DNA from 3 places in the Arthrobacter sp. FW306-1B-G06A genome. Region 2 is predicted to be linked to each of the others. Evidence: riboswitches for the same ligand, from Rfam matches in the RefSeq annotation. Region 2 holds a riboswitch; each other region holds the start of a gene.
The links. Region 2 has a riboswitch for cyclic di-AMP ahead of AC3WJM_RS00165 (NlpC/P60 family protein). Riboswitches for the same ligand answer to the same signal wherever they lie in the genome.
Positions count from the first base shown of each region.

Region 1 (9,612 bases), on a different contig from region 2:
GATGTCGGCCAGGGCGGTCCGCACCACGTCGACGCTGGAATTGGGATCGTCGATCCAGTCGACGGGAACTTCGTGGACCCGGAGCCCGCAGCGTTCGGCGAGGACCAGGAGTTCGGTGTCGAAGAACCACGAATTATCCATGGTGTGCGGGAGGATCTGCTGGGCGACGTCTGCCCGGATCGCTTTGAAGCCGCACTGGGCATCGCTGAAGCGGGCACCCATGAACGAGTGCAGCATCAGGTTGTATCCGCGCGAAATGAACTCGCGTTTGGGGCCGCGGACGACCCGCGAGTTACGGGTCAGTCGGGTGCCGATGGCGAGGTCCGAATGGCCGGAGATCAGCGGCGCCAAAAGGGGCGCCAGTGCGGCGAGGTCAGTGGAAAGGTCAACGTCCATGTAAGCCAGAACGGGCGACGGCGATGCAAGCCACACCTTGCGAAGGGCGTTGCCGCGTCCCTTCTCGTCAAGGTGGACAACCGCGAGCTCAGGCAGTTCCCGGGCTACGCGCTCCGCGATTTTCAACGTGCCGTCCGTGCTCGCGTTGTCCGCCACGGTGATGCGGAAGCCATGCGGGAAGGATTCGCGCAAGTGGCCGTGAAGCCTGCGCAGGCACTCTTCGAGATCGCGTTCCTCGTTGAAGACGGGGATGGTGACGTCGAGGACGGGGATGGCGGTGTGGGTGTCCACGGGGGCGCGCAGCCCCGTGCTGCGCTGGATGGGAGTGCTGGGTTGGACGGGAAGGCCCGGCGGCACCACCGCGGGGTCCTTCAGGGTTCCGGAGGTGGATTCGATGAGCGTCATGTATCCAGAGTGCCGTTGCCGAATATGAAGGCTTTAGGCGGAACCTGTGACGTGGCTGTGGATGTGTGACCAGCGTGGCGCATCACTTGCCTGGCCAAGAAACGGAGAGGCCCGTCCCGGAAGGGACGGACCTCGACGTACTTTGTGGTTGGCTCTTGGCTTAGTACCAGTTGTGGGCCAAGTGGAAGGACCATGCCGCGGACGGCGATCCGTAGCGTTCCTTGATGTAGTTCAGGCCCCAGCGGATTTGCGTCTGGTAGTTGGTCTGCCAGTCGGCGCCTTCGGACGCCATCTTTTCGGCCGGCAGCGACTGCCCAATGCCGTAAGCGCCACTGGAGGCGTTGGTGGCAGTGGTGCGCCAATCCGATTCCTTGTTCCACAAGGTGATCAGGGCCGACATTTCGCCCTGGCCCCAACCGTAGGAGGGAAGGATGCTTGCGGCGTAGGCCTGGGCGCCGGAGGGATCATCGACGGCGACGGGTGCAACCGGTGCCGCTGGAGCAGGGGGTGCAGCGGGTGCGGCCGGTGCGGCAGCCTGGGGCGCGACGGCGGCTGGAGCGGGCGCGGCCGCCTGGCTTGGCGTCGACGCAGTGCTCGGCTTGGGGCTCGCGCTTGCGCTCGCCGACGGCGTGGCGGTGGCCGAAGGCGTGGCTGAGTGATCCACCGTGCGGGATTCGGACGTGCGGCTCATGTCCTGGGCGTTGATGGCTTGTCCGGCGGCCTGGGTGGCAGCGCCTGCGCCGAGGAACACGGCAACGACGCCGGCAACAACTGCCATGCGCTGGCCGGTGCCGAGGTTCGAGGCGGCTCGCCTCAGCGTGGAACGTGACTTGTTTCTCCGGGCAGGTTCGCCGCGGTGGCGCGCAACAGGGCGCGACTGATCCTTGGAATCAGACATGGTGATTGCCTCTCGACGCCTGCGGAGTTAGCTGTCGGATTCGGATGAGGTCATCCGGCCGTGGCCACAGCGGAACGTGGCGGCACGGCTTCACCCCTAGGGCTGGCTCAACATGAGCGCTTGCCCGGAGACCTGGGTCCCCCGTCTCTGCCTGGACTGTTGGGCACCGGGGAGTGGCAGAGCTCGGCGCCTACCCGGCGGTGGCCGGAATGATCCAGCGCACCTATTCGACGGTACAGGAGGATCCAGCTTAAGTCACATTTAGGTAACGGAGATCACGACGCCGGTGCGTCGACTTGCGCGCGCCGCGCACCGGCGTCGTACTCTTCTGGTTCGCCCGTCAGGCCGGGGCAGTCCTGAGCGCCGGGAGCCGCACCGCGAACTCCGTCCGGCCAGGCCGCGACGCCACTTCGACCGTGCCGCCGTGCGCCTGAACGATGGATTCCACAATGGACAAGCCGAGGCCGGAGGTGCCCTCGGAGCCGGACCGGGCGGCGTCGGCACGGGCAAAGCGGGAGAAGATCCTGCCCTGGAATTCAGGCGGGATGCCCGGGCCGTTGTCGGTCACGGTCACCACGGCGCTGCCATCGGCGGAGCGCATCACGCCCGTGACCACGGTGGTTCCCGCCTCGGTGTGCTTGCGGGCGTTGGAGAGCAGATTCGCCAAAACCTGGTGGAGTTGGGTGGTGTCGCCGCGGACCGTGAGGGGCTCATCCGGGAGCTTGAGCTGCCAGATGTGCTCGGGGGCCATGACTTTCTCGTCGCTGACGGTCTCGATCACCAACTGCGTGAGGTCCACATCGGTGAATTCCGGGGCCTTCCCTTCGTCCAACCGGGCCAAGAGAAGGAGGTCCTCCACGAGGGTGGTCATGCGTTCGGACTGGCTCTGCACCCGGCCCAGCGACTTGCGCCCGTCTTCGGTGAACGTCTCGGTCATGCGCAAGAGTTCGGTGTAGCCGCGGATGGCGGTCAGCGGAGTGCGTAGTTCGTGCGACGCATCCGCGACGAACTGGCGCACCTTGGTTTCGCTTTGCTGGCGGGCCTCGAGGGCGCTCGAGACGTTGTCCAGCATCAGGTTCAAAGCATGGCCGACGCTTCCCACTTCGGTGCTCGGATGGGCCGCCGACGCCGGAACACGCACCGCGAGGGCCACTTCACCGGCGTCAAGCGGAAGTTTCGACACCTTGGTGGCGACGTCGGAGAGTTGCTCCAAAGGCCGCATGGTACGGCGGATCAGCACGGTTCCGGCCAGCCCGATCAGGACCAGTCCGCCCAAGGAGACCAGCACCATGGTCCAGACGAGGGAGGCCTCGGTGTCCTCTTTCGAGGCGAGAGGGAGACCTGTGATGACAACATCGCCGTATGGAGTTTCGGTGGCCACCAGCCGGTAGCCGCCAGTGGACAGCGTGCGATCAACCGGGCGGCCATCGGACGGGAGCGCCGACAGGATTCGGGCGTCGCTGGGCGACAACGGCGCACGTGTGGCATCGGAGGACAAGAAGCCGGCATCGCTGCTCACCTGGCCTGCAAGGATGCGTGCATTGAGCGTGCCGATGCTCTGGCCGCGCGGGTCCAGCGGGTCCGGACGGCCGCCAGGGTTGCCTTGCGGCGGGCGGCCGTGGGAGGCCTGCATCAATTGCTGATCGAGCTGCTTCGTGAGGAACACATCCATGGAGGCATAGCTGACCACCCCGACTGCACCGCAGATGGCCACAAGGAGTGCCATGGAGAGAAGGATCAAGCGCGTGCGCAAGTGCCAGGTTGAAGGATTGAACCAGCTATGGTCGGTCTGGCGGGGGATACCCGAGAGTGCGGACATTCGGCGCCCCGGCTATTCGGCAGGCTTGATGACGTAGCCTGCTCCGCGCACCGTGTGGATCATGGGCGGGTGGTTGGCCTCGATCTTCTTGCGCAGGTATGAGATGTAAAGCTCCACGATGTTGGCTTGGCCGCCGAAATCGTAGTCCCACACGCGGTCCAGGATCTGGGCCTTGCTGACCACGCGCTTGGGGTTCTCCATGAGGTAGCGCAGGAGCTCGAACTGGGTCGCCGTGAGCGGGATGTCCTCGCCGCCGCGGGTAACTTCACGCGTGTCGACGTTCAGGGTCAAGTCGCCCACCACCAGCTCGGCGGTGTCCATCGCGGCCACCCCCGAGCGTTGGACCAGACGGTGCAGGCGCAACAGGACTTCCTCCATGCTGAAGGGCTTGGTGACATAATCGTCGCCGCCGGCGGCCAACCCGACGATGCGGTCCTGTACGTCGTCCTTGGCGGTGAGGAAGAGCGCAGGCACCTCCGGCGCAAAGGCGCGGATCCTGCCGAGCAGCTCGACGCCGTCGAACCCTGGAAGCATCACATCCAGCACCAGGACGTCCGGTCGGAAGTCCTTGGCGAGCTTTACCGCAGCGGGACCGTCGCCCGCCACCGCCACCGACCAGCCCGCCATGCGGAGGCCCATGCTCATGAGCTCGGCGAGGCTGGGTTCGTCGTCAACCACAAGGGCACGGATGGGGGAACCGTCCGGGTGGCTGAGTTGCGGAAGGTTGTTGGTCATGGAGTGCGAGGATGCCATGGGACAACTCTCCAATCTGCCGGTTTGCCAGTGCTTTGCCGTTGCTGTGAGCACCCTGTGAGTCCCAGCCTAGCCACCTGTCCGGAGGTTGTGGCGGTTCTGCAGGTCACAGGGAAGCCTTCAGTTCGACACAGCCAACGCACAGCAAAGCGGCTGACGCTGTTTGGGACAAGAACAATCACGACCAAACAGTCTCGATTTCGATGGAGAACACCATGGATCAGCAAAACAACCCCTCCGTACCTGGTTCCGAGCCGGAGAACGGACACCCGCAGCCGGTGATCCGCCCCCTTGATGATTTTGCGCAGGCTGGTGCCGGGCAGCCGGCCGCCGGGTGGGGTGCTCCGCAGCCGCCGGCGAACCAGCAGCCGGCCGCCGGGTGGGGTCCTCGGCAGCCGCCGGCGAACCAGCAGCCGGCCGCTGGGTGGGGTGCTCCGCAGGCGCCGGCGAACCAGCAGCCGGCCGCCGGGTGGGGTGCTCCGCAGCAATACAACGCCGGACAGCCCCGACCTTCCTTTTTCAAGAATTGGAGCCTGAAGAAGGGGCTCATTGTTGGCGGCGTCGCGGTGGTGGTCGCTGCTGCGGCAGGAGCCGGTGCATATGCCGCCGGCAACGGGACCGCGGCCGCGGATACCACCAACGCGCAGGGACCTGGGGCCGGGCAGAACGGCCAGGGCGGATTCGGTGGCCCGGGCGGCACGAACGCAGGCCCTGGCGGGCTCGGCGTCGGCATGGGCGGCCTGAACGCCGCGGTCCACTCGGAATACGTGGTCCTCCAGAACGGCAGCTATGTCACCATGGCGGGTCAGTTGGGTACGGTCACCGACATCTCAGCGAGTTCCATGACCGTCAAGAGCGAGGACGGGTTCACGAAAACCTATGCGCTGGGAACGGACGTCGTGGTAGCTGAAGGCCTGCGGCAACGTGGAAGCGGAAGCGGCGGCACCACCCTGACCCTCGCCGATGTGAAATCCGGATCCAGCGTGAGGGTCACTGCGCTCAAGGAATCGGACAAGTACACGGCCCAGTCCATCCAGATCGTTACTGCCACCACATCAAGTACCCAAGGAACCGGCACCACCAACTAGTCCCCACCGCCACCCTCGCCTCGCAAGTCCCCACCGGGTCCCGGCCTTCGCAAGCTCAGGCAGGGACCCTCGCCGGCGTGGCCCCACGGCCAGGGAACCCTAGCGGCGTGGGCCCACGGAGCTGATGTCGTTACGGGCCTTCAAAACGACATCCAGTGCGAGCGCGGCGTGAGGCTAGGGCCATTGCGGGGGTCCTAGCAGACGATTTGCCAAAGAATTTTCACGAGATGCCGATCCAGGATTGGACAAGGGTTGTTTCATATCTCGAGATTCAAAGGCAAGCGCGTGACGTGGCTTGAGATTCAGAAAACGGCAAATCCATCAAATTTTATTCGAATATTGCGCCAAGAATAGCCAGTGTGACGAACGAGAATGGGTCACATTTGGACATGTGTGAATTGTGATGTGCGGCACAATAGTCCGATTCGTCTCAAAATGTGGACGGTCCGGCCCTTTGTTACTTGCAAGTTCCCTTTGTTACGTTGCACACTTCAAATGTGAACAAGAACTCAACAGCATCTGCAGCCGCAGCGATCGAGCCCAGCGCACCCGCTGGTACTTCGATGAGCTGTTGTCGAATGCATGCCTAACTTAAGACCCCAACAAGTTTCAGGCATTCGCCCCCTGCCCAGCGTCGGGCGCCCCTCCCCATCTCATTGCGGGGACCAGACCAGCATTCGAAGCCGCGATGACGGCTATTCACTTTGAGGTAAGCACTCCATGTCAGTTGCATCCGGATACGTCCACATCTCCGTCCGTAACGCCAATAAGGCCGCGTCGAACGCCGGCCTGCGTCCCGGCTTCGGCAACCGCCCGGCCTACGCCCAGCCCGCACCGCAGGGTGGCAGCCAGGCACCCGGCTACGTCCCCCAGGGCTATAACCCCAACTCCTACGGCCAGCTCCGCGCTGTTCCCGCCAACGAGGCCTCGCCGATGACTGCGCCCACGCCGGTCTTGGCTCCAGCGGACCGCTCTATCCGTCCCGTTGCTAATGACAATGTGGCCCGCGGTTTCGTGCTCTACATGGGCATTGACGAGGACACGGCCGCGGCCGCCGGAACGTCCATTGCCAAGTTGGCCCAGGAAATCCGGGCCTACGCGCAGTCCCTCGTTTCCGGCGCCGAGAGCTATGCCGCCGTCGCAGTAGCCCCGGCCAGCGCGCCCGGTTCCGCGCTCGACGTCGTCCGTTCGACTTTCGGTGACCCCACCGTTGGCAACCGCCAGCGCTCCGAGGCGCTCCGCCCGCAGCCTGCACAGGAAGCCCGCCCGTCCGGCGTCTTGATCGACCTCGCACGTCGTGAGGTGCACCTCGACGGCGAATCCCTGAACCTCACGTTCAAGGAATTCGAGCTCCTCAACTACCTCGTCGAGAACGGCACCCGCACCGTGGGCCGCGACGAACTCCTCGAGGGCCTGTGGCGCAACGCCGAAGAGGTCCCCAACGAGCGCACCATCGACGTCCACATCCGGCGCCTACGCTCCAAGCTCGGCCGCCTGGCAAACACGGTCCGCACCGTGCGCGGCCAGGGCTACCGTTTCTACGAGCACCCCGAGGTTATCGTCTGGGCCGCTCCGGAATACTCGATCTAGTCCCCACCCGTCCAAGGCGCCCGCCCCCTGTCTAGGGGGCGGGCGCTTTCGCTTCCGCGGGACGATCCCTCGGCGCCTGCGCTCGTCCCTCACGCAACAACGGCGCTTTCGGGATGTCCCGCTCACGCGACAGCGCCCGCGCGAACCAGGCGGCCGCATTCCTGCGCTCAGGACCAGTGAGCATGTGCCTCCGCGGCGATAGGGTGGGGGGATGAGCGAGCATCACATCAAGCGGCTGGTGATCATGCGGCATGCGAAGTCGGACTGGCCCCTCGGTGTGCCGGACCATGAGCGACCCCTTGCCGAACGCGGCCACAAGGAAGCCCCCCTTGCCGGGAAATGGCTCCTTAAGCACCACGTGATTCCGGACTTCATCCTGTGTTCGTCCGCGCTCCGGACCCGGCAGACCTGCACGTGGGTGTGCAGCGAGCTGGGGGAGAAGGCCCCGACGCCGAAACTCGAGGACGGCCTGTACGCCGCCTCCGCGCAACGCATGTTGACCGTCATCAACCATGTGCCGGAAACCGTCACCACTCTCATGATCTTTTCGCACATGCCCGGCGTGCAGGACCTCGCGATGCACTTGGCTTCCCGCGACTCGGACCATGACGCCTACATGGACGCCGCAACGCGTTACCCCACGAGCGCCATGACAGTCATGGAACTTGAAAAGCCGTGGGCTGAACTCGATGGGCAGGATGCCCGGCTGACCCACTTCGCAGTTCCTCGCCCAAAGAAGTAGCTCCCTCGCGCGAACTGGCAGCTAATACCCTTTTTTGCGCGGCCAGAGGGCATCTGCCGCCAGCTCGCGCGGATGGTCCCAGCTAGCCCACCTCGAGGCCGGCCGCCACATCCTGCAGCAAGCGGACCACGTGGCGGATGCTGGGGCTTGCCATCATGGTCTTCCGGTACACGATTCCCACTTGGCGTTGCTGCATCGGATTGACCACGGGCACCGCCACCACTCCAGCGGGGAGCTCGGGCCTACCGAGCCGTGGCACGAGCGCCACCGCCACGCCCTGCTGGACCATAGCGATATGGGTGGAAAAGTCGGGGTCGTAGATGCGGATGTCCGGCACGCGCCCCAGGCCTGCCAGGATCGCCAGCAACGCCTCATTGCAGATGGCCCCAGCTGGCGTGCTGATCCAGCTTTCGTCCACCAGGTCGGAAGGCTCGACGGCGGTCCGGCCAGCCAGCGGGTGGGCTGAGTTCAGCAGGACGTCGGCGGTGTCCAGGCAGAGGTCCTCGTGGACCATGTTCTCCGGAATGACCAAGGGTACGGAGTGCCAATTGTGGACGACGCCGAGATCGGCTTCGCCGGTGGCGACCCTCTGGACGGCCTCGCGCGGGTCTTCGGCCACCACACGGACCTCAAGCCCGGATGCGCCAAGCCCGGAGCCCGCCGCGGCCGAAGATCCGGCGGCAACGGCTTGGGCCGTGCCGAGTTTCGCCAGCATCGGCCCCACAAGACCCCGGCAAGCGGTGGAGAATGCCACGAGCCGCAGCACGCCGCTCGGCTTCGTTGGGTCGGCGAGCAGCGTGGCCTGCAGCTCCTCCAACTCGCCCAGGATCCGGCGTCCGTACTCCGCCAACGCCATGCCGCGGTCGGTCAGCAGTACGCCGCGGCCGTGGCGTTCGAGGACCGTCACTCCACTTTGCTTCTCGAGCTTCTTGATCTGCTGGGAAACCGCCGAGGGGCTGAAGCCCATAGCCTCCGAGGCAGCCACCACCGAGCCTTGCTGTTCCACTGCTACGAGGGCCCGTAGCGCCGCAATCTCAATCATGAAGCAAACGTACATGATCCGATGCAGAATTCAACGCTGGTGCTTCATTGGCTGGGCTGTCAGAGTTGAATCGTGAATATCCGCCACTCAGCACTCGCCGTCCTTGTCGCCGTCCTTTGGGGCCTGAATTTCGTCGCGATCGACTTTGGATTGCACCCCGGTAACGGGAGCGGTGGCGCGGCCGACGTGCCGCCTCTACTGTTCGTGGCCATCCGCTTTGTGCTGGTGGTGTTCCCCTGCATCTTCTTCGTCCGCAAACCGGACGTCAGCTGGAAGGCGATCATCGGCGTCGGGCTCTTCATGAGCGCCGGGCAGTTTGGCCTCCTCTACCTGGGCATGGCGCTCGGCATGCCTGCAGGACTTGCCTCGCTGGTCCTGCAGGCTCAAGTGCTCCTGACGGTGCTGTTGGCGGCCCGCTTCCTGGGGGAGCGGCCGAGCAAGCGGCAACTGACAGGGGTTGTGCTGGGTGTCGCCGGGCTAGCGCTGGTGGCGGTGGGTCGAAGCTTGGTGGCCCCCGTGGTGCCGCTCATGATCGTGCTCGCCGCCGCCTTGTCCTGGGCCGCGGGCAACATCATCGCCCGCAAAGCCAAGGCGGCCTCGGGACTGGGGCTGGTGGTCTGGTCCGGGGCCGTGGTCCCCTTGCCCCTCGCGGCCCTGTCGCTCATCGTCGACGGCCCGGCAGCCGTCGTCGGGACCCTCACCAACCTTCAGCCGGCCACCATCCTGAGCGCCTTGTATACCGCCATTTTCGCGTCGCTGGTGGGCTACGGCATCTGGAACCGGCTGCTCAGCCTGTACCCGAGCTCGGCCGTGGTGCCTTTCACGTTGTTGGTCCCGGTGGTGGGAATGACCGCCGCGTGGCTGCTCATCTCAGAGGTC
Region 1 is NZ_JBYSXB010000037.1:31,814-41,425, forward strand. It holds gene AC3WJM_RS17810 (bifunctional glycosyltransferase family 2/GtrA family protein) at 1-801, opposite strand, end outside; gene AC3WJM_RS17815 (aggregation-promoting factor C-terminal-like domain-containing protein) at 962-1,699, opposite strand; cyclic di-AMP (ydaO/yuaA leader) riboswitch at 1,702-1,875, opposite strand; gene AC3WJM_RS17820 (sensor histidine kinase) at 2,040-3,518, opposite strand; gene AC3WJM_RS17825 (response regulator transcription factor) at 3,531-4,271, opposite strand; gene AC3WJM_RS17830 (hypothetical protein) at 4,487-5,359, shown strand; gene AC3WJM_RS17835 (winged helix-turn-helix domain-containing protein) at 6,080-6,949, shown strand; gene AC3WJM_RS17840 (SixA phosphatase family protein) at 7,161-7,691, shown strand; gene AC3WJM_RS17845 (LysR family transcriptional regulator) at 7,774-8,733, opposite strand; gene AC3WJM_RS17850 (EamA family transporter) at 8,806-9,612, shown strand, end outside.
Region 1: another riboswitch for cyclic di-AMP. It lies ahead of AC3WJM_RS17815 (aggregation-promoting factor C-terminal-like domain-containing protein); the one in region 2 lies ahead of AC3WJM_RS00165 (NlpC/P60 family protein).

Region 2 (9,612 bases):
GAACAAGAGAGCGACGACGCCGACGACATCGAGGCTGACTAGCCCTTGGCGGACCCGGCGAGTGAATTTCGTGAAGGTGGCAACTGATGTCCACCTTCAAATCGCTCGGTGTCCTTAACTACCGCATTTGGTTCATCGGTGCGCTCGTTTCCAATATCGGCACGTGGATGCAACGGACTGCCCAGGACTGGCTGGTCTTCGCCCATCTGAGCAACCACGATGCCGGGGCGATGGGCGTGACCTTGGCCCTCCAACTGGGTCCGCAGCTTTTCCTGGCGCCGTGGGCCGGACTGCTTGCCGACCGCTACAGCCGGCGCAGGCTCCTCGTCATGACGCAATCGGCCATGGCGGTCCTGAGCACGGGCTTGGGACTCCTGGTCCTAAGCGGTGCGGCCCAGTTGTGGCATGTCTACGTGTTCGCGCTCTTGCTTGGCGTCGTCTCGGCACTTGACGCCCCCGTCCGCCAGACGTTCGTGTCCGAGCTGGTCAAGGACGACTATCTTTCCAACGCTGTCGCGTTGAACAGCGCATCCTTCAACGTCGCCCGCATGATCGGTCCCGCGGTGGCCGGCGTGTTGACGGTGGCCGTGGGGCCGGGCTGGGTATTCATGATCAATACCCTGACCTTCCTCGCGATGCTTGGCGCGATCCGGGCCATTCCGCTTTCCTCCTTGCGCGTCCAACCCCGGGCCGCCGCAGGCAAGGGACGCATCCGTGAAGGGCTTCGCTACGTCCGCAACCGCCCGGACATTGTGGTTGTCCTCGTCGCGATCTTCATCATGGGCACGTTCGGACTGAACTTCGTCCTCTTCATCGCGGCCATGGTCGGCACGGAGTTCGGCATGGACGCGGGGGCATTCGGGCTGCTCAACTCGGTCATGGCGATCGGCTCCGTCGCAGGAGCATTGCTTTCCGCCCGGCGAGGGAGGCCACGCATGCGGCTCATCTTCGCGGCGGCGGGCGGGTTCGGCCTCGCGAGCGGACTGGCCGCCCTGGCGCCGAACTACACCATGTTCGCCTTGGCATTGATTCCCTGCGGACTGTTTGCCCTGACCATGATCACGAGCGCCAACGGCTACGTGCAGTCCACCACGGAACCCGTCATGCGCGGCAGGGTCATGGCACTCTACATGGCCATTTTCATGGGTGGAACGCCCATCGGTGCACCGTTCGTCGGCTGGGTGTCCAACGTCGCCGGACCCCGGTGGGCAGTGGGAGTGGCCGCTGCCGCGGGCGCCAGCACCGCCGTCGTCGGCATCGTGTGGATCATCCGCGCGCGCCAGCTGCGGCTCCGCTTCGACCGCAGCGCCGGCGGGATGCGGTTCTTCCGGATTGAGTCCCAAAGCGCGGGTCCAGCTAATAGGGACGCCGTTAAAAGGGACAGCGCCGCCCGGGATCCCCACCCGGACGACGCTGACCAGCCCTGACCGCGGGAATGCGGCAGGCCCTTACTTCTTCAGTTCGCCCACCACGAAGTCGATGCTGGCGAGCAATGCGGAGACGTCGTCCGGCTCGATGGCAACGAAGGTAGCGATGCGCAGCTGGTTGCGGCCCAGCTTGCGGTAGGGCTCCGTGTCCACGATCCCGTTGGCGCGGAGCACCTTGGCGATGGCCGCGGCGTCGATCGAGTCATCGAAATCGATCGTGGCAATGACGTTGGAGCGGTCCTCGGCCTTTGCCACGAACGGGGTGGCGTACTCGGAAGCCTCTGCCCAGCTGTAGATACGGCTTGCGGAGTCCGCGGTGCGTCCGGAAGCGAAATCCAGGCCACCGTTCTTGTTGAGCCACTGGACCTGGGCATCCAATGTCACCAAGGTGGACAGGGACGGCGTGTTGTAGGTCTGGTTGAGCTTCGAGTTGTCGATAGCCGTCTGCAGGTCCAGGAAATCTGGGATCCAGCGGCCGCTTGCCTTGATACGGGCCGCGCGCTCCAGGGCGGCGGGGGAGAAGAGTCCCAGCCACAGGCCTCCGTCGGACGCAAAGTTCTTTTGCGGGGCGAAGTAGTAGACGTCGGCTTCGGCAACATCAACATCCAGGCCGCCGGCTGCGGACGTCGCATCCACCAGGACAAGTGAACCCTCGCCGGCGTCTTGGACGCGCTTGACCGGAGCGGCGACACCCGTCGAGGTTTCGTTCTGTGGCCACGCGTACACGTCCACGCCTGCTTCGGCCTGGGAAACCGGCCGGGTACCAGGCTCGGACGTGATGATGGAGGAAGCTTCAAGGAACGGTGCCTTGTTGGTCGCCGAAGCGAACTTGGAACCGAACTCACCGAAGGAGAGGTGCTGGGCCTTCTTCTCGACCAGGCCGAAGCTGGCGACGTCCCAGAACGCGGTGGAGCCTCCAACGCCGAGAATCACCTCGTAGCCCTCGGGCGCACGGAAGAACTGGCTAAGTCCCTCGCGGACGGAGCCCACCAGGTTCTTGACGGGTGCTTGGCGGTGGGAGGTGCCGAGGATCGTTGTCGAGGCGGCGGAGAGGGCCTCGATCTGCTCCGGGCGGACCTTGGAGGGCCCGGCGCCGAAGCGGCCGTCCTTGGGCAGCAAATCGGCGGGGATGGTGATGCTGTTGTCGCTCACGGGATGCTCCAATGGTGAAGTAGCGGCCTAGATGGGTCGTGGCAGGTGGCAAGCTGCCCCTTCGACTCCCCAATTCTGCCTGACACCGCAGGCGGGGGCAGAACCGAAGGTGTCATAGTCCGCCACGTGGAAACCATTGTTCGGCCAGCTCAGGAGAGGACGGCGGACCGGACGGTGGACAAGCGCCGGAATTATCCGGAGTAATTCCAAATAAGCTAAGCTTGGAGCTGGCGAAAATACGCAAGATACTGCGCTCGAGGAGCTGAGCTGGATGACGGATCTGATCGATACCACTGAGATGTATCTTCGGACCATTTTGGAGCTTGAAGAAGAGAACATCGTGGCTCTTCGCGCCCGCATCGCCGAGCGCTTGCGGCACTCCGGCCCCACCGTTTCCCAGACGATCGGGCGGATGGAGCGCGACGGCCTGGTGATTGTGTCCAACGACCGGCACCTTGAGCTGACTGAAACGGGCCGGAAACGCGCCACCGAGGTCATGCGCAAGCACAGGCTCGCCGAACGGCTCCTGGCAGATGTCATTGGACTGGACTGGGCCTACGTGCACGATGAAGCGTGCCGTTGGGAGCATGTCATGAGTGAGCGCGTGGAACGGCGGCTCTATGAGTTGCTGGACCACCCCACTGAATCGCCCTATGGCAACCCCATTCCCGGACTCGAAGCGCTGGGTGGAGCCGCGTCCCACGCCTTTACGGATGGCGTGGTCAACCTTCTTGACGCGATGAACGAATATTCACCTGAAAACCGGGTCACCGTCAGCCGGCTGGCTGAACCGATCCAGGTGGAACCGGAACTTCTGGTCCAGTTGGACGAGGGCGGAATCCGCCCGGGCGCCAGGGTGTCCCTGGAGCGCGTAGGGGAGTACATCTCCGTTCGCGTGCCCAATATCGAGGGCGCGCTGGAGCTGCCGCCTGAGGTCGCCTCGCACGTGTTTGTCACGGTCGCCTAGCCGGCCCGGCGGGGTCGCCCGCAAAGATAACGAAATTATTACCGTGGGGCTTAATCCCCTATAGTTAAATACTGGCGCCGATACCAAAGCGTTACCTGATCCGAAGCCGAGTTCTGCCAGCGGATCAGGTGGATTAGTCCATTCACTGGCAGAAACGGAGGAACCACCATCGGCTGTCGAAAGACGGCCTTGGGGTGAAGTCCGTAGCGGAAGTGCAAACAACGCAAGGCCCCTCCGGGTACCTTGCGTTTCGTGCCCTTCGCGCGGACCGGGTCCACGATCTCTCTGGCCCGAATCCGACAGCTAACTTCGCAGGCTTGCCAGAGAGGAAAACCTTGACCACGCAGAACACCAGGGGCCGCAGGCGCGCGTCCGGTCCTACTGCTGAGCTGCGGAGCACAAGCGCCGTCGAGCACGAGCGGCCGCGCGATCCCCATCGCGAACTTCGCCGCCGCAAGGGTCCTTTGCGACAGATGGCCGAATTCGCCGCCGCGAGCGGAGCGGGACAGAAGGCCGGAGTGGCCCTCGCCACGACGGGCCTCATCCTGACAGTCGCCATGCCGGGCACCGGCGCCATGACGGCCACGGCGGATTCAAGCCAGGCCGCCTCGGCTGTGGGCACCCAGCCCGAGATTCCGGCCGCGGCAAGCGCCACGATCGACTTCAGCCGTGCCGCAGTGTCAACCACGGCGGATCCGGACAGCAAGCTCAAGCAGCTCTTGAGCGCACAGTCCGTCGGCACCATCAAGACCTCGTCCTCCAAGGGCACCCTGGGGGCGCCCCTGGACACCCTGACCACGGCCTCGCCTTTCGGCTACCGCGTGAATCCCATCACGGGCGGTTTGGGGGAGTTCCACCGCGGCCAGGACTTCGTGGCCCAGTGCGGCACCCAGGTCCATGCTGCCGCGGCCGGCAAGGTCACCTTCGCCGGCTGGCATCCGTATGGCGGCGGAAACCGCATTGTGGTGGACCATGGCAACGGCCTGGAAACCACGTACAACCATTTGTCGTCGTTCAACGTCCAGGTGGGCCAAACGGTTGGCCGAGGCGATGTCATCGCATTGAGCGGCACTACGGGCGCCTCCACGGGCTGCCACCTCCACTTTGAAGTCATGGTCAACGGCGACGTCGTTGACCCCCTGGGCTGGCTGTAGCCAATCCGATGGAAGTCTCTCGCATGCTTGTCACGCTCCGTGACCTGAATGTGACATTCAGCCAAAACTCATGTACCGTCTAACTCGCATCAACTTTTAGAGAGTTGATGCACTCGGGTGGATTGCCTAGCTCTGCCACTGCCCGAGGTTCCGTTCGCAAAACATCGTCTGGCAGAGGCGGGGGACCCACTTTTGGTCATCTTCACCGATGGCCTTGGGGTTAAGTCGCACGACTTCCGAGAGGGAGGAGTGTGGCCGGATGACTCCCATCCGAATCCGACAGCTTACCTCGCGGGCATAGGGAGAGGCCTCTTAACGTGTCTTCACGCTCTACTGTTGCGCGCCACCGTGCCGCGGTCACCAAGACCAACTCGCTTGCCGTTATCGCTAAGACTGTCGGCAGCAACGCCGGTGGCGTAGGCCGTCAGGCAGCCGTTATCGCAGCTGCTTCCGGTCTGGTGCTCACTAGCGGTATCGCAGCCAACGCTGCAGAAACCAACGTTCCCCGCGAGTCCACTTCGACCTCCGCCCTGGAAGTCCAGTCCATCGCCCAAGCCAGCATTTCGGCCGACTCCTCCGTCGCCATCAAGTACGAACGCCCGGTGGTTTCCACCGAAGCTGCTCCGGTTGTCGCAGCTCCGGTTGCCACCCAGGAAGCCGCTCCGGCTTCGCAGGCTGCCACGGGTGCCGCTACCGGCTCCTCGACGCTTTCTGTGACCGCTGCTGTTTCGCCCGCCACGAAGGTTGCCAGCGGCAAGGGCGCAGCGATTGCTGCCGCAGCTTACGCTCAGCTTGGCGTTGCCCAGGACTGCACTGCCCTGGCCTCGAACTCCCTGGCCGCTGTTGGCATCAACTTCCACGGCTGGCCGGCAGACTACCTCTCCCTTGGCCGTACGGTCAGCGCTGCTGAAGCGCAGCCGGGAGACCTGGTCTACTACCAGAACGGTGGCATGGGCATGGCCCACATCGCTGTTTACGTCGGCAACGGCATGGCAGTCCACGGCGGCTGGAACGGTGGCACCACCGCCCTTTACAGCGTCAATGTCGGCTCCGGCCCGGTCTTCATCCGCGTTGGTGGCTAAATAGCCCCGGTTACATAGCTTCACTGGAACATCCCCGCTGGTCCGCCGGTGGGGATGTCCTGTTTTAACGAGCGTGCGCTTACGTGTCCGGCACATGAACTTTGACCGACACTGCGCTGGAACCCCCGCATGGATTCGTTGATCTGGCCTTCTGGTGTTTACTCTTAGGTTGTCGATCCACAGCCCGTACATGCAGAGGGCAGCCGGCCCTCGCGCCCCTGACGGGTGCGGCCGTGAAGAGGTACGTGCATGCGCACACTCGTTCTGAATGCTGGATATGAACCGCTGGCGGTAGTAACCTTCCGCCGGGCGCTGGTCCTTGTGCTCACCGGAAAAGCGAGCGTAGTGGCCGAAGGCGACGAGCCTGTCGTCGGGCCACAAGAGATTCTCGGACGTCCTTCCGTGATTCTGCTCAATCGCTACATCCGGCCAAGGTACAACACCATCACGGCGGTCACACGCCGCGGCGTCTTGCGCCGTGACGGTCACCGTTGCGCCTACTGCGGGAAAGCAGCGCACACCATTGACCACGTCCACCCCAAATCCAGGGGCGGCGCGGATTCCTGGGAAAACCTGGTGGCAGCGTGCTTGCGCTGCAACAACGCCAAGAGTGACCACACCCCAGCCGAGATGGGCTGGAAACTGAGGTTCACTCCGGCGGCGCCCACCGGGACTATCTGGCAAATCAAGGAGCTTGAGAAACCTGCGCCCGCATGGGATCCCTTCCTCCTGCCCGAGTCGGCGGCCTGAACCGGAATTGAGCCCGCTTCCCGGGTAATCTGGGCGGGTGGACTTTGATGCGGTGATATTGGCGGGTGGCAAGTCCTCCCGCCTCGGCGGCGTGCCCAAAGCCCAGTTGAGATACGACGGCGCCACACTCCTTGAGCGCGCCGTGGCGGCCGCACGCGGTGCGGGAAGCGTCGTCGTCGTCGGCCCGGATCCCGGCACTCTGCCGGACGGCACATTGACCGCGCGGGAGGAGCCGCCCTTCGCCGGACCCGCAGCCGCGATCGCCGCCGGACTCCTCGCCCTGGGGCACGGAGGCGAAACGCAAAACGGCGAGGAGCCGTCCACGAAGCACGCGCCCTGGGTTCTCGTCCTGGCCTGCGATATGCCCCTGGCCGCCGCCGCGGTTCCGGTCCTGCTCCGGGAAGTTGCAGGCCACCAGGACACGGACGGGGCCATGTCCGTATCCGGCGACGGTAGGAAGCAGCCGCTGCTCGGGATCTACCGCGTATCTGCTTTGCAGCGCGAAGTGCAAGCTGCCGGAGAAGAACGTGGCCTGGTCAACGCTGCGGTTTTCCGCCTGCTTGCTAGGCTTGATCTGCTGGCCGTGCCTGTCCCCGCAGGGTCCACCGATGACGTGGATACCTGGGATGACGCCGCGGCGCTTGGAGTGGACGGCGACCTGCCGTGACAACAGCTGTACCGGACAGTGGAGGCGGATCGTGAAGAGCCAGGAAGAAACGCTCGAGGAATGGTGCAGGAGCCTGCTGCAAGCGTATGAGTTGGACGACGTCGAGATCGACATCAACGAGATCCTGTCCCTGGCGGGCGTTGCAGCCCATTCGGTGGTCCGGCCGGCGGCTCCTTTGACAACCTTCATTGCGGGCTTTGCGGCCGGGCTTGCCTCGGGCTCGGGACAAGCCACTCAATCTGCGTCGATGGATGCAGCCCTGGGCCTGGCACGCACGCTCGCGAAGGACTATACGAACCCCGGAACCGACGCCGGATGACGGAAGCCCCCGAGCATGTCCCGCATGCCGACCACTTGTGGGCCGAGGCGCGGCAACTTGCCTTCGATAGCGCCACGCCCATTCCCGCCGCACCCGTTGCCCTGAAGGACGCCATCGGCAGGACCCTGGCCTCGGATGTCCACGCCTTGCAGGACCTGCCGCACTACGCGTCCTCCGCGATGGATGGCTGGGCAGTCAACGGCAGCGGTCCATGGATCCTCGCCGAACCCGGCCATCGGCTGGCACCGCACCAAGCCAGCCCGATCGCCACGGGTGGCCTGATCCCGCCCGGGGCCAAGGCCGTTCTGCGGAGGGAGAGCGGGGTCCTGACCACGGACGAAGACGGCTTACCACTGCTCGCGCTCGGCGGGAACGCGAAGCCCGGCGAACCGCGCAACGGGCAACACATCCGCGACGCGGGAGAGGAAGCCGCGGCGGGCGAGCTGCTGATCAAATCAGGCGTCGTCCTGAACCCGGCCCATCTCGCCCTGGCCGCCCTGGCCGGACGTGATGAACTGGACGTCCTGGGCAAGCCCCTCGTGAAAATGGTGCTGACCGGCGCCGAGGTGGTGACCGCGGGTGTCCCGGCCCCCGGGCGCGTGAGGGATACTTTCGGTCCCCAGCTTGGCGCCGTCGTCGAGCTCCTTGGCGGGATCCGCGGCGAGCAAATCAAGGTGGGCGACTCCTATGACGAATGGCTCTCGGCCCTTGAGGAAGGTGAGCTGTCGCCGGACGCGCCACCCGCCGACGTCGTCATCACCACCGGGGGTACCGGCCGTTCGGGGACGGACCACTTCCGTCGGGCCATTGCGGAGCTGGGTGGCCGCTTGCTGATTGATGGAATTGCGATGCGTCCGGGACATCCCGGCGTTTTGGCCGAGTTGCCGGACGGTCGCTTCGTGCTGGGCCTCCCAGGCAATCCGCTCGCGGCCATGATGGTCCTCTTCACGATCGGCGCGCCGCTCCTCGCGGGTCTGGGTCACGGAACACTGCCCGAGGTGGGCGAGGTTCCTTGCGGTGCAATGCTCGACGCCGACCCCGGGCGCACGCGCTTGCTTCCCTTCAGGTTTGTGTACGGCTTGGCGTCGCCGGCCCAGCACGCGGGGCCCGGGATGATGCGCGGCCTCGCCAGTGCGGACGGAATCATGGTGGTGCCGCCGCACGGCGTACAACTTGGAGAGGCAGTGCCAGCTTTTCCATTGCCGTGGGGGCCGCCGCTTCCCCGGCCGAAGCCACCGGAGGACAAGGCCAAGAAGACTCCTGCCAAGCCAGCACGGAAGGTTTCGTCCGGTCCGGTGGACTGGAGCGCCCTGACGGGCTGAGAGTTTCAGGTGCAGGATGGACGCGGGTGGATTAGAGAGTCAGGCCTTGCAATGATGGGGACATGAACAGGCATGCTCCCGAGCAGGACATCAATGAAGATGACCTCCAGATCCACCCACCCAAGCGCTCCGCGGCGGGCGTCAAAGCTGTCACTGTGGCATTGGAACGGGGCTGGTCCCAAGCGGGTGTCAGCCGGACCGTCAAGTCAATGCTCCGCGTCAACCAGCGGGACGGTTTCGATTGTCCCGGCTGCGCCTGGCCGGAGTCCATCACGGGCAAACGCAGTCCCGCCGAGTTCTGCGAAAACGGGGCCAAGGCAATCGCCGAGGAGAGCACCACACGCGTGGTCGACGCGGAGTTCTGGGCCCGGCACTCCCTGGCCGAGCTTGGGGACAAGACCGAATACTGGCTCGGCAGCCAAGGCCGCATTGCCGAGCCCGTCGTCATCCGCCCTGGCGAGACGCACTATTCGCCGATCAGCTGGACGGATGCTTTCGCCCTGATCGGCGAGCACGTGAATGCCACCACGCCGGCCCGCTGCGTTTTTTACACCTCGGGGCGCACGGCCAACGAGACAGCCTTCATGTACCAGCTTTTCGCCCGCAGCCTGGGCACGAACAACCTGCCCGATTGTTCGAACATGTGCCACGAGTCTTCCGGAAGCGCCCTCAACCCGACCATCGGCATCGGCAAGGGCACTGTCTCCCTGGAAGACATCCATGAAGCTCAGTTGGTGTTCGTTGTGGGGCAGAACCCCGGCACGAACCATCC
Region 2 is NZ_JBYSXB010000001.1:32,819-42,430, reverse strand. It holds gene AC3WJM_RS00190 (DUF3027 domain-containing protein) at 1-42, shown strand, start outside; gene AC3WJM_RS00185 (MFS transporter) at 87-1,427, shown strand; gene serC (phosphoserine transaminase) at 1,449-2,579, opposite strand; gene AC3WJM_RS00175 (iron-dependent transcriptional repressor DtxR) at 2,851-3,546, shown strand; cyclic di-AMP (ydaO/yuaA leader) riboswitch at 3,672-3,879, shown strand; gene AC3WJM_RS00170 (M23 family metallopeptidase) at 3,882-4,700, shown strand; cyclic di-AMP (ydaO/yuaA leader) riboswitch at 4,846-5,012, shown strand; gene AC3WJM_RS00165 (NlpC/P60 family protein) at 5,018-5,782, shown strand; gene AC3WJM_RS00160 (HNH endonuclease) at 6,032-6,532, shown strand; gene mobA (molybdenum cofactor guanylyltransferase) at 6,570-7,199, shown strand; gene AC3WJM_RS00150 (DUF6457 domain-containing protein) at 7,231-7,518, shown strand; gene AC3WJM_RS00145 (molybdopterin molybdotransferase MoeA) at 7,515-8,840, shown strand; gene AC3WJM_RS00140 (FdhF/YdeP family oxidoreductase) at 8,903-9,612, shown strand, end outside.

Region 3 (9,612 bases), on a different contig from region 2:
GGCGCTTGCCGGTGACCTCGACCTCGTGGTGCTCGGCACGCCGCCTGCGACCCATCACCCGCTCACGAAAGCCGCGCTGGTAGCCGGGCTCGACGTCGTCGTCGACAAGCCGTTCGCGGTGACCAGCGCGCAGGGGCAGGAGCTGATCGAGTTGGCCGCGAAGCTGGGCCGTGTGCTCACCGTCTACCAAAACCGCCGCTGGGACGGCGACGCCCTCACCGTGAAGAAGCTGCTCGACGCCGGGACGCTGGGCGTCGTGATGCGCTGCGAGGCGTCAATGGAACGGTGGGCGCCCGAAATCAGCAAGGCGTGGAAGGCCGGCGCCACGGCCGACGACGGCGGTGGGCTGCTCTTCGACCTGGGAACCCACCTGCTTGACCTTGCCCTCCAGATGTTCGGTCCCGCCGAAGTCATCCATGCCGAAATCCTTGCCCGAAGGCCCCGGGAGAAAGCCGACGACGACGTCTTCCTGGTCCTTCAACACGCTTCCGGAGTGCTCAGCCACGTCGCCATGAACGTCAACAGCCAGCTTCACGCACCGCGCTTCCGCATCCTGGGGAGCAAGGGTGGATTCGTGAAGTTCGGAATCGACCCCCAGGAACCGTTCATCGTGGCGGGCGGCCGGCCCACGGATGGCGCCTACGGCGTCGACGATCCGCACCACTACGGCACCCTGGAAATCGACGGCGTGCGGACCACGGTACCCACCGAGCGCGGCGCCTACCAGGAGTTCTACCGGATCCTTGCGGAGAAGATCGCCGACGGCGGTGCCGCCTCCGCTTTGCCGCTCCCCGTGGATCCGGCCGGGCCAGTCGAGGTACTCAAGCTGATTGAGCAGGCCCGGACACTCGCCTGAAAGTTTTTTTGGATCGGGCGTAACTTCGCCGGGACCGCCAGCGATGTAGGGGGAGTGTGGGCAACGTCCGCACTGATCATCCAGTAGCGACAAAGCCGCTGCCGGAGTAGTCCCAAAACGTTTGTCGGAGGGTTTCATGTCCTTGTTCACTGTCCTTGCCACTAGCAAAATCGCCGCCGGCGTCCTCGCTGCCGGAGCTGTAGCGGTTGGCGGAACCGGCGTCGCAGCCTTCAACGGAGAACTTCCCAACGATCTGCAGAAGAGCGCCCACGAGCTGCTCGGCGCCCCGGCTCCGGTAGCGTCCAAAGCAGCCGAGTCCGCGCTGTCCAAGACTGCCGACGCGTCCCAGACGGCAACGTCCAAGGCAACTGACGCCGCTGCCGATGCCAAGTCCAAGGCCACGGACGCCGTCGACGACGCAAAGTCCAAGGCCGCAGCGGCAGCCGCTTCAGCCAAAGCCACCTCGCCTGAGGCATTCGGCCTCTGCACCGCCCTCCTCAACGGCGGCCTGAAGGCTGACGCCAAGGTACCCGGTTACTCCTCACTGGTAGTCGCCGCTGGCGGCGAGGCCAACGTCAACGCACACTGCGCCACCGTCGTGAGCGAAGGCAAAGCCGCCGGCCTGAACGCTGACGGATCTGCTTCCGCCAAGGCCGACGCCGATGGAAACGCCGCAGTGCCGGCCGTACCGGCTGTTCCCGCCGTGCCGTCTGCACCGGCCGTTCCTGCTGTACCGGCCGTCCCGGCTGTGCCGACCGCACCGGTGCACGTGCCGTCCGATTCTGTCAGCCCGTAACACTGCGGCTACGCTTGAACGGCGGGGCTCCTTGGCTAAATGACAAGGAGCCCCGCGACGCAACAGACGGCGGCAGTGGTCATTTCCTAGGCCAGGGACGATGACCGTGCTGCGTGGGATGGAGGGGTCGCGGGTGCTTGACCCTTTGGCTGACGAATATTTGCAGGCGGACGAGGAAGATCCCGCCCTGCTCTTCACGGCTGCCTACAACGAATTTTCCGGACCGGTGTTTGGATACCTGCGAGCCCGCGGCGTAGACGATCCGGAAGCAGTTACCCAGGACGTGTTCCTGGCCCTCTATCCCAAACTGGATTCCCTCCGCGGAGGTCTCCAGGGAGCCAAGACCCTCCTCTTCTCCATAGCGCACGCGCGAATGGTGGATCACTACCGGAAGCGGGAACGCACCCCTGATTCCGCGCCCTATGAATCCGATCTGGATTCGCGGCGCGCGCCTTCGGCCGAGGACCAGGCATTCGGGCATGGCGCAGGCCTGGGTGTAACCGAGCTACTGGCGGACCTCAATCCCGACTACCGGGAGGTCCTGGCACTACGGGTCGTGGCGGACCTTTCGTTGGAAGAAACAGCGGACATCATGGGCAAGTCCCAAGGAGCCGTGAAGCAGTTGCAGCGCAGGGCATTGAGTGCACTGAGAGAACGTGCACTACTAAGGAATGGCACATCATGAGCGAAAAATCCGCATCCTTCGGCGAGCAAGGCGTTGACCGCCTGCTTGCTGAAGCCGGGCTCGACGAAGCGTACGAGATCCGGACCGAGCTGCTGGAACTGCGCGCCCTTGCGAGCACCCGGCCGCAGCCATCGGCGGCTGTGCAGGCTTTGATGGCACCTGCGGGCGTTGCGGCTGCTCCTGTCGCGGCCACAACCCCGCTAGCCCGCGCCGCGGCCACCCCTGTTGATGAACTGGCCGCTCGTCGCCGTCGTAAGCGCCGTGCCGGCATTGCGGCTCTTGCCGTTGCGGCTTCCCTTGCCGCCGGAGCTACCGCCGCGGCTGCGTCCGACGGCGGCATTCCGGGAACGATCGAACACTTGGGCGCCGTGGTGGGATCCGTTGTTTCGCAGCTCACCCCTGGATCGGGCGGCAACGCTCCACAACAGCACGGAACCCGCCAGGAGCCGGTCCCTATGCCCACCCGGGAAACAAACGTTCCCGGATCGCCCTCTCCGGAGTCCTCTGCGCCTGGGGCCCAAAACACCGCGCATCCTTCGCCGCACGCGACTCCCGGCACTACCGCTCCGGGGTCCGAGTCGGATCCGCGTAATGGATTGCACGACATCGCAAAGGGCCGCCCGGGGCCAATTACGATCCCGACGCCGGAGGTCCCAACGCCCACGCTGCCGTTGCCCCAACCGGTTCCGTCCGAGATTCTTCCGGGCAGCCCGGTCAAGCCGTAACTGGCGTCGTGGAGTGTCCGGCGTCGTGCTCGGACGAGCCGCTCAGGCGGCCGGGGGTACTCCATTAGACGCTCCTGCAGATCTGGCCTATTTTCACCCGACGCTCGCTCACCAATACGCCTGATACCTTCAACGCTCGCTCAGAAGATCTGAGCGAGCGTCGGGCCAAAATGCCCTAAAAGCGAGCGAGCGTCCCGCAAGAACCCCACATAAGTGAGCGAGCGTCGGTGGGGACCACGACGGCGGGGTGCCGCTTCCCGTGGAAGCCGCACCCCGCAGTCGTGATCGCTAAGCCGCCCCGGTGAGGGGCGGAGAGGAAACTATGCCGAGACCAGGTTGTGCCAGTCGGCGACGAGGGGCAGGTTGTGCGCCTCGGAAACCGAGCGGTGCGTGACCTTGCCTGCCGCGATGTTGAGTCCGGCCGCCAGTGCGGGGTCGCGGTCGAATGCGGCCCTGACGCCCAGGTTGGCCAGTGACACCGCGTAGCGCAGGGTGACGTTGGTCAGGGCGTAGGTGGAGGTGTTCGGAACGGCGCCCGGCATGTTGGCGACGCAGTAGAAGATCGTGTTGTGGACCTTGTACGTGGGTTCCTGGTGCGTGGTGGGGTGCGTGTCCTCGAAGCAGCCGCCCTGGTCCACTGCGATGTCCACCAGCACGGAGCCGGGCTTCATGCGGGAAACCAGCTCGTTGGTGACCAGCTTGGGGGCCTTGGCGCCCGGGATCAGCACGGAACCGATGACGAGGTCGGCGTCGACCACGGACTTCTCGATCTCGTATGCGTTGGAGGCGACCGTCTTCAGGCGGCCCTGGTAGAGGGCGTCCAGTTCGCGGAGGCGGTTGATGTTGATGTCCAGGATGGTGACGTCGGCGCCCAGGCCCAAGGCCATGGCGGCGGCGTTGGTACCGGCAACACCGGCGCCGAGGACAACAACCTTGGCCGGGCGGACGCCGGGTACGCCGCCCAGCAGCACACCCTTGCCACCGGCCGGAGCCATGAGGGAGGAAGCGCCGACGACGACCGACAGGCGGCCGGCAACCTCGGACATGGGTGCCAACAGAGGCAGCGCGCGGCCGTCCTGGACGGTTTCGTAGGCGATGGCCGTGACGCCGGAGTTGATGAGTTCCTGGGTCAGCTCGGCCTCGGCGGCCAAGTGCAGGTAGGTGAAGAGGATCAGGCCCTTGCGGAAGCGGTGGTACTCGGCCTTGATCGGTTCCTTGACCTTCATGACCATGTCAGCGCGTGCCCAGACGTCGTCGGCCTCCGCCACGATCTCAGCGCCGGCAACCGAGTATTCCTCGTCCGTGATACCGGAGCCCAGGCCTGCGCCCCGTTCCACCAGAACGGTGTGGCCGTGGGTGCGGAACTCGTGAACGCCCGCGGCCGTGATGGCAACGCGGAATTCGTTGTTCTTGATCTCTTTGGGGACACCGATGATCATTTTGGGCTCCATCTTCGAAAGGCTTCAACGGCCTTTTTCTCTGCGGGGGACTGTGCTTCCAGAATAAATCCGCTGTGAGCCAGCCGACAGGAAAGGCGATCGTCACGGTTGCCGACTTCCCCGGAATTCCGCGGTTTTTGCCGCCTTCGACTCGACATTTGTCGATATTGAGGGCGTCAGGTGTCGCCTGATGTTCGTGGGGCAAAGTAGTGTTTTCTCCATGCAGCAAGACGTGGAGAAAATCGTCGAGGACGTAGCACTCAAGTTGGGCCGCGGCCTCTCCTTGGAAGACCTCGACGGCGTGCTGCTCGCCTACAGCTCCAACCAGTCCCACGCCGACCGCGTGCGCGTGAATTTCCTCCTCAGCAAGCGTGTCCCGGTGGACGTCAGCGCCTGGCAGCTCTCGCACGGCATCGCAACCGCGGTGCGTCCCGTCGTCGTACCAGCCAATGAAGAACTCGGGATGGTCGGGCGGGTTTGCGTCCCGTTGCTGGTGCGCGGATTCCGTGTGGGATACCTCTGGGTCCAGCAGGACCTTGACGAGCAGACCGCGACGGCGATACTCGCCGAGCTGCCGGGGGTCCGGGACGAGTTGGACCTCCTCGCGGGGTTGCTGCTCGATTCCAACACGGCGGAATCGGAGTTCCGGCGCCGCCGTGAGCAGGAATTCCTCGCTGCATGCCAAGGCGAGTCCAACGCGGTGGCGGCCGTGGCGGGATGGAAGGAGATCCAAGGCAGGGGACCGTGGCAGCTGGTGACCGTGCTCGATGCTGCGGACAGTGGCGGCGTCTCTGATCCGATCGCGGCGACCCTGACGCACCGTTCCGTCGCACTGCAGGCCACTATCGGGGTCGATTCCGTGCTTTTCAGCGCCGGGACTGAGACGCACTCGGTCCTGTTGTTCCGCGAAACGGGCGGACGGGCAGAGCATGCCCAGGTCCTGGTCCACTATCAGCTGGAACTCGCCAAGCGTGCCGGCCGAAAAGTGGACCGCGTCATTCTTGGCATCAGCGAGCCGTTTTCGGCTATTCGCCAACTGGGCCGGGCGTACCGGCAGTCGAAGCTCGCGGCCCAGGCTGCCGCCGTCGATCCTCCGCTCGGCGAGCTCGTGGACAGCCGCTCGGCCGGGATCTACCAGTTGTTCGAACGGCTACAGGCGCCCGGGGGGTGGGACGATTCGGGTTCCGTGCAATTCCAGGAGATCGAGGACGCCGACCGCAACGGCGAGCTGCTGCCCGTGCTCGAACTCCTTTACGACAGCGACGGCTCCGTTCAGGATGTGGCCTCGAAGCTCCACCTGCACCGCAGCAGCATCTACAACCGACTGGCCAGGGTCCGCCAGCTTATCGGAGCGGATCCGCTGAATGGCGCCACCCGGCTCGAACTCCACGCAACGCTCAAGGCGCGCCGCTGGGCTGGCCGACCGCGGATTTGAAGCGCAGGTACCGGAAACCGCGCTGGCCTACTTGTTGAACTGCCTCAACTGAAGGCTGCAGCGCCAGCGGTCCGGGCGGTGCTGAATCATCTGCGTCCGGGTGTTCCGGCAGCATCGTCCGTGCCACTCGACGGCAAATGCTCGATGCCCTCCCATCCTCACTGCAGTGCCTTGGTTGCTGCGTCCAGAATCGACCCAAGATCGACGCCCGGTTGGGTAGGCGGTGGCGTCGGTGTGGGGCTGGCCGGGGTCAGCGGCTTCCAAGAACCTGTGGGTGCGGGAGTCGGAGACGCTGGATCCGTCGGATCCGGTGTCGGGGTTGGGCTAGCGGGTCCGGTCGGACCGGGGCTGGGAGCCGGCGCAGGCTGGGCCGGAACCGGGGTGGAAGGAACAGGCGCCGGGGTGAGGCTTGGGGGCAGCGCTGACGGGAGGGCCGGAACCTGAACGGAGATCGATGGTGCAGGGACGCTCGACGATTCGACAGCTGCCGGTCCTTGCGGCGAATGCTGCGCCGGGTCCCCGGCCTGGCCGGACTTGGCGCTCGGGGTAGCTGCCGAAGGTGATCCCGCAGCGCTGGGGGAGGTGCTTGGCGTCGTGGAAGGAGCGCTGGATTGCGTGGAGTCCTGGCTGTCTGCGCTGGCAGCGTCCTGGGCGCGGGATTCCTGGCCGAAGAAGGGCAACTCGAGGGCTTGTCCCAGGGAGCCGGCGGCCAACAAGATGCCTAGGGCACCTGTCACCACTGCCATTCGGTTGCTCATCGTCCGGACGGCGGCGGCCTTCTTGAGGACGGCGTGTGGTTCACGGCTGAAGGAGGAACCGGTAAGGGGCGCCGGACCGGCGCCGGCGCGGGTTGCCGCGGGAAGTGCCGTTGTGGCTGCGTTCTCGGTTTTGGCCGACTCTGCTGTCGCGCGAGCCAAGGTCGCAGCAGACACCGTCGGTATGGCCGCGGTGGCAGGTTCTGCCGCCGCAGCAGGCACTGTTTGTATGGCCGCAGTTTCGCTGGCTTCGGAGGCCCGCTTCCGTTCGGCCGCCCGGGCGGCCGCGCGCGTGGTGGGCGCCGCCGTCGTCGGTGTTGCCGTGGGGGTGGGCGCCGCCGTCGAACTCAAAGGTTCGGAAGCCGGCGCAGCGATGAACGGTTCGCTGTCTGTGGCCCGACGACGTCCGGTTGGTTTGGTGCTCTCGCCCGCCACTTGGGCACGGCGAGGCTGATCCATGGTTGGGGACATGGTGATTGCCTCTCAACGCCTTCGAGGTTAGCTGTCGGGTTCGGACGAGGCCGTCCGGCCGCGCGTGGCGGCTTCACCCCAAGGGCCTGAAGTGGGCCCGGAGACTCTGGGTCCCCCGTCTCTGCCGCGGGTCTGGCGGATTCCGGGTTGCGGCAGAGCTCGGCGTCAACCCGGAAGCGGCCCGGCTGGGGACTGGGTCGCCCCTCGACGTTACAACAGCCGGCATGCAAAGTCACATTTGAATAACGGGCGCGGTGACCCGTTTTTGCCCGGCCTGGCCGGCGATGAGTCCCGCGACGTGTTCGGCGTCGCGGCCGACCCCACCCACGAGGCCGGAGGTCAACCCGTATTGGAAGGGCATGCCCACAAAGAACAGTCCTGGGAGTTGTTCCACGGCGCCCCGGAGGGTGAGCGGCCAGCCGTCCCCATCCGTGGGAAGTCCTTGGATCCAGCCAAAGTCCGGTTGGTAACCAGTAGCCCAGATGACCGTGGACACCGGTATCGCGTGACCTTCATCGGTCAGGGGTTGGCCATCGCGCGTGCCCTTCAGGCGTGGTAGGCGGGTGACTCCCGCGGCGTCGAGCTCCCGCGTTGAGGTCCGGATCAGTGGCGCGCCGTGCTGGGTGAACCCGAGCGCGACCTTGCGGCCGATAGGGGTGGATCTGTTCAGCACCTTGTGGATGAAGAGCCACCAAAGCCCGCCGGCGTATCGCGTCACGGGGCCTGGAATGTGGAACGGAGGGTTTCCTGCGATGTAGGTGCGGTGCGTGAGTGCGAGCTCCAAGGCGATTTCGACGCCGGAGGTGCCGGAGCCGACCACCAGGACATCTCCGGGCGGAATTGAGTCCGGGTTGGAGTATTCCGCTCCGTGCAGTTGGTGGATGCCGGGATCGAGATCCCTGGCGAACGCCGGGACCCGTGGCTGTGTATTCGGGCCCGTGGCAACAACAACGTTTCTCGCCAGGATCGACCCGGTGCTCGACTGCACCCGGAACCGGCCGTCCTCCCGCTCGATGCCGACGACGCGGGCGCCATGGCGTACCGGGAGTTCCCAGTTCGTGGCGTAATTCTCGAGGTATTCGGCCATGGCGTCTTTGCCGGGAAAGGTCCCCCGGGCGGCTGGAAACGGCAGGCCGGGAAGGGAATCGTGCTGCGCCGGGGTGAAGAGACGCAAGGAATCCCATCGGCTCCGCCACACGTCGCCGACGCGGGCCTGCGAGTCCAGGATGAGGAAATCTTGCCGGTGCTTCTTCAGGTGGTATCCGGTGGCGAGGCCCGCCTGCCCGGCGCCCACAATTACCGTGTTCACTGCCTCATTGCTGTCCATCGCGAAGCCTCCTGAGGTGTCCGAGGTCACTAGAATAGCATTCCACTAACTGGAATGATATTCTTTTTTCGTGGAAATCCGGCACAATGACAGGCGCTTAGCTCAAGCTGTCGCAACCAAAGCTGCCGTGGTGGAGGCCGCCCGTCAGCTGTTTCTGAGCAAAGGGTATGTGGCCACCACTATCGGGGCCGTTGCCGAGCAAGCAGGTGTGGCCGTCCAGACCATCTACAACTCCGTGGGCAACAAGGCTGCGCTGCTCTCCGCCGTGGTCGACGCGACGGCTGCGGGTCCGGATGCTCCTCGCACCGTGCCGGAGACCATGCGCGAGCGGACTGCCGCAGCCGCCGACGCCGGAGCGGTCCTGGCGCTGTTGGCCGACTGGTTTGCCGAGGTGAATCCGCGGAGCACCCAATTGTTCACCGTCATGCGGCAGGCCTCCGCCGTCGACGCCGAAGCCGCAAAAGTGGAGCGGGACCGGGCCGAAACCCGGCTACGGAACTATGCGGAAGCTGCGGCCGCGCTCAGGCGGCGCGGGGCACTGAGCTCCGGCATGAGCGACGAGCAAGCCGCTGCCGTGATCTGGTCGGTGGGTCATCCGGACACCTACCGGTCACTCGTGCTGGACTTCGCCTGGGGATTGGACCGCTACCGGGATTGGGTCCACGCTGCGCTCAAGGCCGCCCTCGCGTAGCTTTTCTACTTGTTGCTTTCCTCTTCCGCCGCGGCCGTCTTCTTCTGGGTTTCCAGCCACGCCATGATGTCCGCGAGCCTGATGCGCCGATGCGTGCCGCGGTATTCCACCGGGATTTCGCCACGGTCAGTCATGTTCCGCAGGTAGGTGTGCGAGATTCCCGCGAGTTCGGCCGCTCTCGACGTCGTGAGCATTTCCTCGACGCTGCTCACGGTCACAGCTTCACCTCGGCCCAGCCTGCCAAGGAGGTCGACGACGGCGTCCCTCGCCTCATCCGGCAGCCGGTGGACCGTGCCATCCACGAAGACGGTGATGTCGTTGCTGTCCTGGAGTGAGCGCGCCAGGTTACGGGCGTCGTCCGCGGGCAAGCCAGGCGTCACGCGGGGAGCTATCAATGCCATGGCAGAAGCCTAGCCGCGCTCAAGGCTGTGC
Region 3 is NZ_JBYSXB010000009.1:28,104-37,715, reverse strand. It holds gene AC3WJM_RS06670 (Gfo/Idh/MocA family protein) at 1-856, shown strand, start outside; gene AC3WJM_RS06665 (hypothetical protein) at 993-1,652, shown strand; gene AC3WJM_RS06660 (RNA polymerase sigma factor) at 1,786-2,337, shown strand; gene AC3WJM_RS06655 (hypothetical protein) at 2,334-3,062, shown strand; gene ald (alanine dehydrogenase) at 3,383-4,501, opposite strand; gene AC3WJM_RS06645 (PucR family transcriptional regulator) at 4,722-5,936, shown strand; gene AC3WJM_RS06640 (hypothetical protein) at 6,095-7,162, opposite strand; cyclic di-AMP (ydaO/yuaA leader) riboswitch at 7,165-7,310, opposite strand; gene AC3WJM_RS06635 (flavin-containing monooxygenase) at 7,395-8,489, opposite strand; gene AC3WJM_RS06630 (TetR/AcrR family transcriptional regulator) at 8,560-9,180, shown strand; gene AC3WJM_RS06625 (helix-turn-helix domain-containing protein) at 9,186-9,581, opposite strand.
Region 3: another riboswitch for cyclic di-AMP. It lies ahead of AC3WJM_RS06640 (hypothetical protein); the one in region 2 lies ahead of AC3WJM_RS00165 (NlpC/P60 family protein).